DNA from 2 places in the Paeniglutamicibacter sp. ORCA_105 genome. Region 2 is predicted to be linked to the other one. Evidence: riboswitches for the same ligand, from Rfam matches in the RefSeq annotation. Region 2 holds a riboswitch; the other holds the start of a gene.
The links. Region 2 has a riboswitch for S-adenosylmethionine ahead of ACIPUB_RS04200 (acyl-CoA dehydrogenase family protein). Riboswitches for the same ligand answer to the same signal wherever they lie in the genome.
Positions count from the first base shown of each region.

Region 1: another riboswitch for S-adenosylmethionine. It lies ahead of ACIPUB_RS10615 (hypothetical protein); the one in region 2 lies ahead of ACIPUB_RS04200 (acyl-CoA dehydrogenase family protein).

Region 1 covers NZ_JBIXLM010000018.1:18,363-21,539, forward strand. The annotation lists gene ACIPUB_RS10605 (sodium:solute symporter) at 1-422, shown strand, start outside; gene ACIPUB_RS10610 (DinB family protein) at 553-1,131, shown strand; SAM riboswitch class IV at 1,143-1,253, shown strand; gene ACIPUB_RS10615 (hypothetical protein) at 1,272-1,544, shown strand; gene ACIPUB_RS10620 (VIT1/CCC1 transporter family protein) at 1,785-2,888, shown strand; gene ACIPUB_RS10625 (DUF222 domain-containing protein) at 3,082-3,177, shown strand, end outside.
Region 2 covers NZ_JBIXLM010000005.1:152,209-155,385, forward strand. The annotation lists gene ACIPUB_RS04195 (LLM class flavin-dependent oxidoreductase) at 1-95, opposite strand, end outside; gene ACIPUB_RS04200 (acyl-CoA dehydrogenase family protein) at 178-1,515, opposite strand; SAM riboswitch class I at 1,522-1,619, opposite strand; SAM riboswitch class I at 2,038-2,128, shown strand; gene acs (acetate--CoA ligase) at 2,134-3,177, shown strand, end outside.

The sequences.
Region 1 (3,177 bases), on a different contig from region 2:
ACCGCATCTGGGTGCTGCTGCTGGGCATTGTCTCGATCGTGCTGGCCATCATGGTCTCCGACGTGGTCGCGGCACTGACCATTGCCTACGACATCCTCGTGGGCGGCCTGCTGGTGGCCATCATCGGCGGGCTGGTCTGGAAGCGCGGGAACGGGCTGGGGGCCGCCGCCTCCATGGCCGCCGGAACCATCGTCACCTTGGGCACCATGATCGTCCTGGAAATCAAGGCCGAACAGCGCTTCGACGGCATCTACGCCAACGAGCCAATCTACTTCGGATTGATCGCCTCGGCACTGACCTTCGTCGTGGTCTCCCTGATCACGCGACCCACCTCCGCGGCGGTCATCACCCGCTGGAACGCCCGGGTCGCCGGCCAGGCGGAAGCCGAAGGCGCGGAACTCAACGAGGTCGCCGGCCGTTAGCAGCGGAACCCGCCCCGGAAAATCCAGGGTGAGGGAGCCCGTCCTCGCGCACCAATCGCGGCGACGGGTTCCCTTTTTGCCGATACTCCCCCCTTCCCAGCCACGCCCCGGCACTCCTAGGCTGGGCCGCATGGATAATCTCAAGGACCACCTCACCACGTACCTGGACAGCACGCGCGAAGCCATGCTCTGGAAGGTCGAGGGCCTCAGCGAGCAGGAAATGACCCGCCCCATGGTCGGGACGGGCACCAACCTCCTGGGCCTGATCCAGCATCTGGCCACCGTCGAGTACGGCTACTTTGTCGAATGCCTCGGGTTCACGGTCGACGATGAACGCCACGACGCGCTGATGGCCGATCCGGAAGTCAGCGCCGACATGTGGGTGCCCGCCGATATCCCCTGCTCCGAGATCCTCGATTTTTACCGCCGCGCCATCGCCGCAGCAAACCACAACATCGCAGCCCTCCCCCTGGATGCACCGGCCACGGTTTCCTGGTGGGTGCCGGAGAAACGCGACACCACGCTCGGGCGCCTGCTGCTGCACATGAACGTGGAGACCGCACGCCATGCGGGCCATGCCGACATCGTGCGGGAGCTCATCGACGGTTCCACCGGGATGCGCCGGGACAACACCAACATTCCTCCCTACGACCCCGCTGCCTGGACGCAATTGCACGCAAATATCCTGCGGGCCTCCGAATCGCGGTAAAGTGGTTCCAGCTTCACGAGATGCGGCGCCAAGCTCCGACTGGCCGCGCACCAACCCCAGGTTCATGGGTGGTTCGGATGAAGAAGCGGCCGCGGACCACTTGGTCCCGGCAAGAGCTGACGAAAGGCTTTCGCCCCCACATGGCACCTTCCATCCCCGTTCTGCCCCTGCTCGATGTCCACCGCTCAGTTGTCGAGCTGCGCCTGTCGGGTTCCTGGCACAGCTACCACGTTGCCGACGCACCTGCACTGGCCGCGGCCCTGGCCAATGCCGTCGGCTCGCCGCGCTTCGACGCCCTCGCGAGGGAGCTGTCGGTGTGCATCCCCCGGGCCGGAAAGCCCGGCGGACAAGCGTTGTTTTTTAGTCTCAACGAATTTTCACTTGTCCTGCCAACGGCTACACTCGTGGGTTGAAGGGGAGTAGTTCCCAGACCCGCCGGCACGGCGGGACAGCGGTGCGTCGACATACTGGTTACAGCGTTGTAACCCGGCAATCCACCCGGGGCCACGGGCAATCCAGCCCGGCCCGGGCGAACGAGACCTTCGGTCCACACATTGGTGGCCCGAGGCTCAACGTACCCAAAAAGAAATCCTGCTGGGCCTCCCCATCGCATGGCCTCCCGAGGCCGTGAACGCCCACATGAGGATGAGAGCATGACGCAACAAGCGCCGACCCCCACTCACGCCCAGATCAAGCGCTGGCGCCAGTACCTGGCCGACGAAATCGCCGAGGGCGCGGTCTACCGCGAACTGGCCAACAAGCGCCAGGGTGAGGAACGCGCAGTCCTGCTGGGACTGGCAGCCGCCGAAACCCGACACGAGGAACACTGGCGTTCGCTGCTGGGCGAGAACGCCGACAAGCGTACCCGGCCCTCGATCCGGCGCACCATGCTCCGCTTCCTGGCCCGGCACTTCGGCTCGGTCTTCGTCCTGGCCCTGGCCCAGCGCGCCGAGGGCAACTCCCCCTATGCCGCAGACACCGATGCCAGCCGCCAGATGGCCGCCGACGAACTCGTCCACGAGGAGGTCGTGCGCGGTCTGGCCACCCGCGGCCGCAACCGGCTTTCGGGCAACTTCCGGGCGGCGGTCTTCGGCGCCAACGACGGCCTGGTGTCCAACCTGGCCCTGGTCATGGGCATCGGCGCCACGGGCGTGGCAACGTCCTTCGTGCTCTTCTCCGGCATTGCCGGGCTGCTGGCCGGCGCCCTGTCGATGGCCGCGGGCGAATACGTCTCGGTGCGTTCCCAGCGCGAGCTGCTCTCGGCTTCCAAGCCCACGGAGGTGACGCTGGCCGCGGCGCCGGACCTCGATCTGGATGCCAACGAGCTGGTATTGGTCTACAAGGCCCGCGGCATGAGTGACGAGGACGCAGCGCACCGGGCCGCCGAACGCATGGGCATCTACTCCTGCGATTGCAACCCCTCCACGTCGCTCCGGTCCGAGCTCACGGTTGCCGCCGATAGCCGGGAACACGAGGAAATCGGCTCCGCCATGGGTGCGGCTTCCGCGTCCTTCTGCTTCTTTGCCTCCGGGGCGGTCATCCCGATCCTGCCGTTCATTTTCGGCATGGGCGGCACCCCCGCGATCCTGCTCTCCGCCGTGCTGGTGGGCATCGCCCTGCTGGCCACCGGCGGCGTGGTCGGCTTGCTTTCCGGCGCATCCCCGGCCAAGCGCGGACTGCGCCAGCTGGCGATCGGCCTGGGCGCCGCAGCGGTCACCTACGTCCTCGGCCTGCTCTTCGGCAGCTCCGTGGCTTAGCGGCACCACTGCAGGGACACCGGCACGTGCCGCACTTCGAGGGATCGGGGATTCGGCGGCATGCTTTCCTCGCTGTGCACGAACGGGATGGCACTCGCCGGGAACGTAGGCGTCCACGATGTTACTAGAACATATTTTCTCATATTCATGTAAATATATTCCAATTATCGGTGACTGGTTCTAAAATTGAAGTATGGCAACGACGTCATCGAGCGGTACCCCTTCTGACGGCACCGCCGGTGGTGCCGTCAGGGACCTGGGCTACGATGCGCTACTGAACGACGGGGCG
Region 2 (3,177 bases):
TTGGGGTGCTTCCACAGGCCCGGGGACTGGTGTCCCACGCAGTTCATGTCGAAGGCGTTGAAACGGATGTGGCGGGGGGCGGGTGTCTGGCTCATGTTTGTCCTTCGCGAGGTGTTGGGAGTTTGCGGATCCGATGGTGCGCGGATCAAGTCATTGGTTCGGTGGCGGTTGGCGGTTTCAGGGGAGGCCGGTTGCCGGTGTTGCGCCCACGTCGCCGATGGCGTTCAGCTGCTGGGGCGCCGTCCCGTTGACCTCGTAGTCGCCGATGATGCGCGACTTGTAGATCGCCGGGTTGTGGGTGGCAACGGTGCGGGCGTTGCGCCAGTGCCGGTCCAGGTTGCAGCCCTTGGCGGTTGCCGAGGCGCCCAGTCCGTCAAAGAGCTTGGTCGCCGCCGAGAGAACCAGCGGCTGGACGACTGCCTGGGCCCGATCCGCGGCGAGTTCACACACCGCAAACCGCTCTGCCGGGCTCAGCGAGGCATCGGCAAGCGCGATCTCGATCTCCGCCACGGCGGCCAGGACGATGGAGTCGACGGCGAACGCGGTGCCCGAGATCTCGCCGACCAATTGGAGCACCTGGGGTTCCTCGCGCACCGGAACGCCCGTTCCGGTGCTGAAGCTTCGCGTGCGGGCCTGGACCGACGAGCGCACGTCATTGAGAACCGCGCGCGTGATTCCGGCTTGGACCCCCAGGAGCACCAGCTGGAAGATGGCGGATTCCGGGTCGTTGACCTGCTGCTCGTCGGGCAGGATCGTGTCCACCGGGACGTTCTCGAACGTGGTCGAGCCGGTGCCGGTGAGCTGCTGCCCAAATCCGTCCCAGTCGTCAAAGATCTTGACCCCGGAATGCTGCGTGGAGACCACCGCTATTTGGCGGCCGGCGCGGGCCGGATGCGCCACGGCGACCGCGACCCAATCGGCGTAGATCGTGCCGGTGCAATAGTATTTCTCGCCATTGAGGATCCAGCGTTCGCCCTGCTTGGCAATGGTCGTGTTGAGCGTGCCCAACCTGTTCCCGCCGCGCTCGGTGTAGGCGTTGCCGACGATCTGGCCGGCAACAATGCGCTCGATCCAGCGGTGCCGCAAGGCATCGTCCTCAAGCAACAGCACGGATTCGACGAAGCCGATGTGTGAGCGCCACAGGTGCGCCACCTGGGAATCCGCCTCGGCGAGTTCGATCAAGAGGCGGAACAAGTCGGACACGCTTGCCCCATAGCCACCTGCTGCCACCGGGATGCGCAGGGCCCCGAATCGCACCCGGTTCAGCCAACCGACAGGTTCAAAGGGGAGGGTCCGGTTGGCATCGCGCTCGCTGGCCCCGGCTGCGATCTTGGCGAAGACCGGGCGGAAGATCGCGGCCAACTCGTCATAGTGACTGTTCAGTGGAACGCCCGGCGTGAGTTTGAGCAGGTGTCGGGCGGGGGTGTCGCCGGTGAAGGCGTCGAGGTTGACGGCACCAAAGATGTTCGGGTCCGCCTCGACGGCGTGCGCTTGTGCAAATGAATCGATAGCCATGAATTCTCTCCATCGGTCCTGGCGTGAGCACCTACCGCCCAATTAAGGGGAAGGGGTTGCTGCGGCGTCATGGAGCCAGATCTCTCGGCCGCTCTGGATGGTTGTTGGACACATTTCTACACGCCCCGGCGAAGCAGTGACAACCCGGTTCGTCACAATTGAAGCCCACATCACCGGCCGGACGGTCATCCACGACGGCGCCAAGGCCTCGGGAAACCTCGGAGGCCTGTCATTCTTCGGACCATTCATTCGATACCCCGCCGCGGTGCCGCGGGCCCTCCGGCAACCCGCGCCGGCCATGCAAACATTGGGGCGTTAGCGGGACAATGTGGCGCCATCCGGAAATTCCCATGGAATCGTGCGACCCTGAGTAGTCGGTTCCCCACCCTCATGGATTCGAACATTCTCATGATTATCGAAGATTGTTCGAGCGGCAATCCGGGAAAAGCTATCCGTCGAACGTTCCGTCACATTACGGCTGGTTTGCTCCCGTGACACGCCATCGAGTTTGATGAATGAAACTACCCATCCCGAGCGGCCGAGAGATCTGGCTCCATGACGCCGCAGCAACCACCTCCCGCGGGTGAAGTGCTAACGCCAGAACCGATGGAGAACAAAATGCCTGAAACCCTTTTGCCCGAGCTCCCTGCCGTTGCCGAGGAATCCTCGTGGAGCGAAGCCGAACGCCTGACCTTCTGGGACGCCGCGGCGCGGCGCCTGAGCTGGTCCGAGCAATGGCACACCGTCCACAGCAGCACGGGTGTCGACCAGGCTGCCCGGCGTGGCCCCGAGTTGCACTGGTTCGAGGGCGGCAAGCTCAACGCCGCGTACAACTGCGTGGACCGCCATGTGGAAGCCGGTCGCGGCGACAAGGTGGCCCTGCACTTCGAGGGCGAGCCAGGCGACACCACCACCGTCACCTACAAGGACCTGCAGGACCGTGTTTCCCAGGCCGCCAATGCGCTGGTCGCCCTGGGCATCACCAAGGGCGACCGCGTCGTCATCTACCTGCCGGTGTTGGTGGAAACCATCGTCATCACCCTGGCCTGCGCGCGCATCGGCGCGGTGCACTCGCTGGTCTTCGGCGGCTTCTCCGCCGAAGCCCTGAAGTTCCGCGTCGAGGACACCGCCGCCAAGCTCCTGGTCACCACGGACGGCCAGTTCCGCCGCGGCACATCGGTCCCGGTCAAGGCGCACGCCGACGAGGCCGTCTCCGGCGAAAACTCGATCGAGCACGTCCTGGTCATCAACCGCATCGGGCACACCGACATCAATTGGGTGCAGGGCAGGGACGTGTGGTGGCACGAGACGGTCGACACCGCGAGCACCGAACACACCCCCGAGGCCTTCGACGCCGAAACGCCCTTGTTCATCATGTACACCTCCGGCACCACCGGCCAGCCCAAGGGCCTGGTCCACACCACCGGCGGCTACCTGACCCAGGCCTCGTGGAGCCACGAGTTCCTCTTCTCGAACCCGGATCCGGCCAAGCGCGACGGAGACGTCCACTGGTGCACCGCCGACCTGGCCTGGGTCACCGCGCACACCTATGAGATCTACGGGCCGCTGTCCAACGGCGTCACCCAGGTGATCTACGAGGGCGTGCCCAATGCCCCGCACCCGGGCCGCCACTTCGAAATCATCGCCCGCTACGGCGTGACC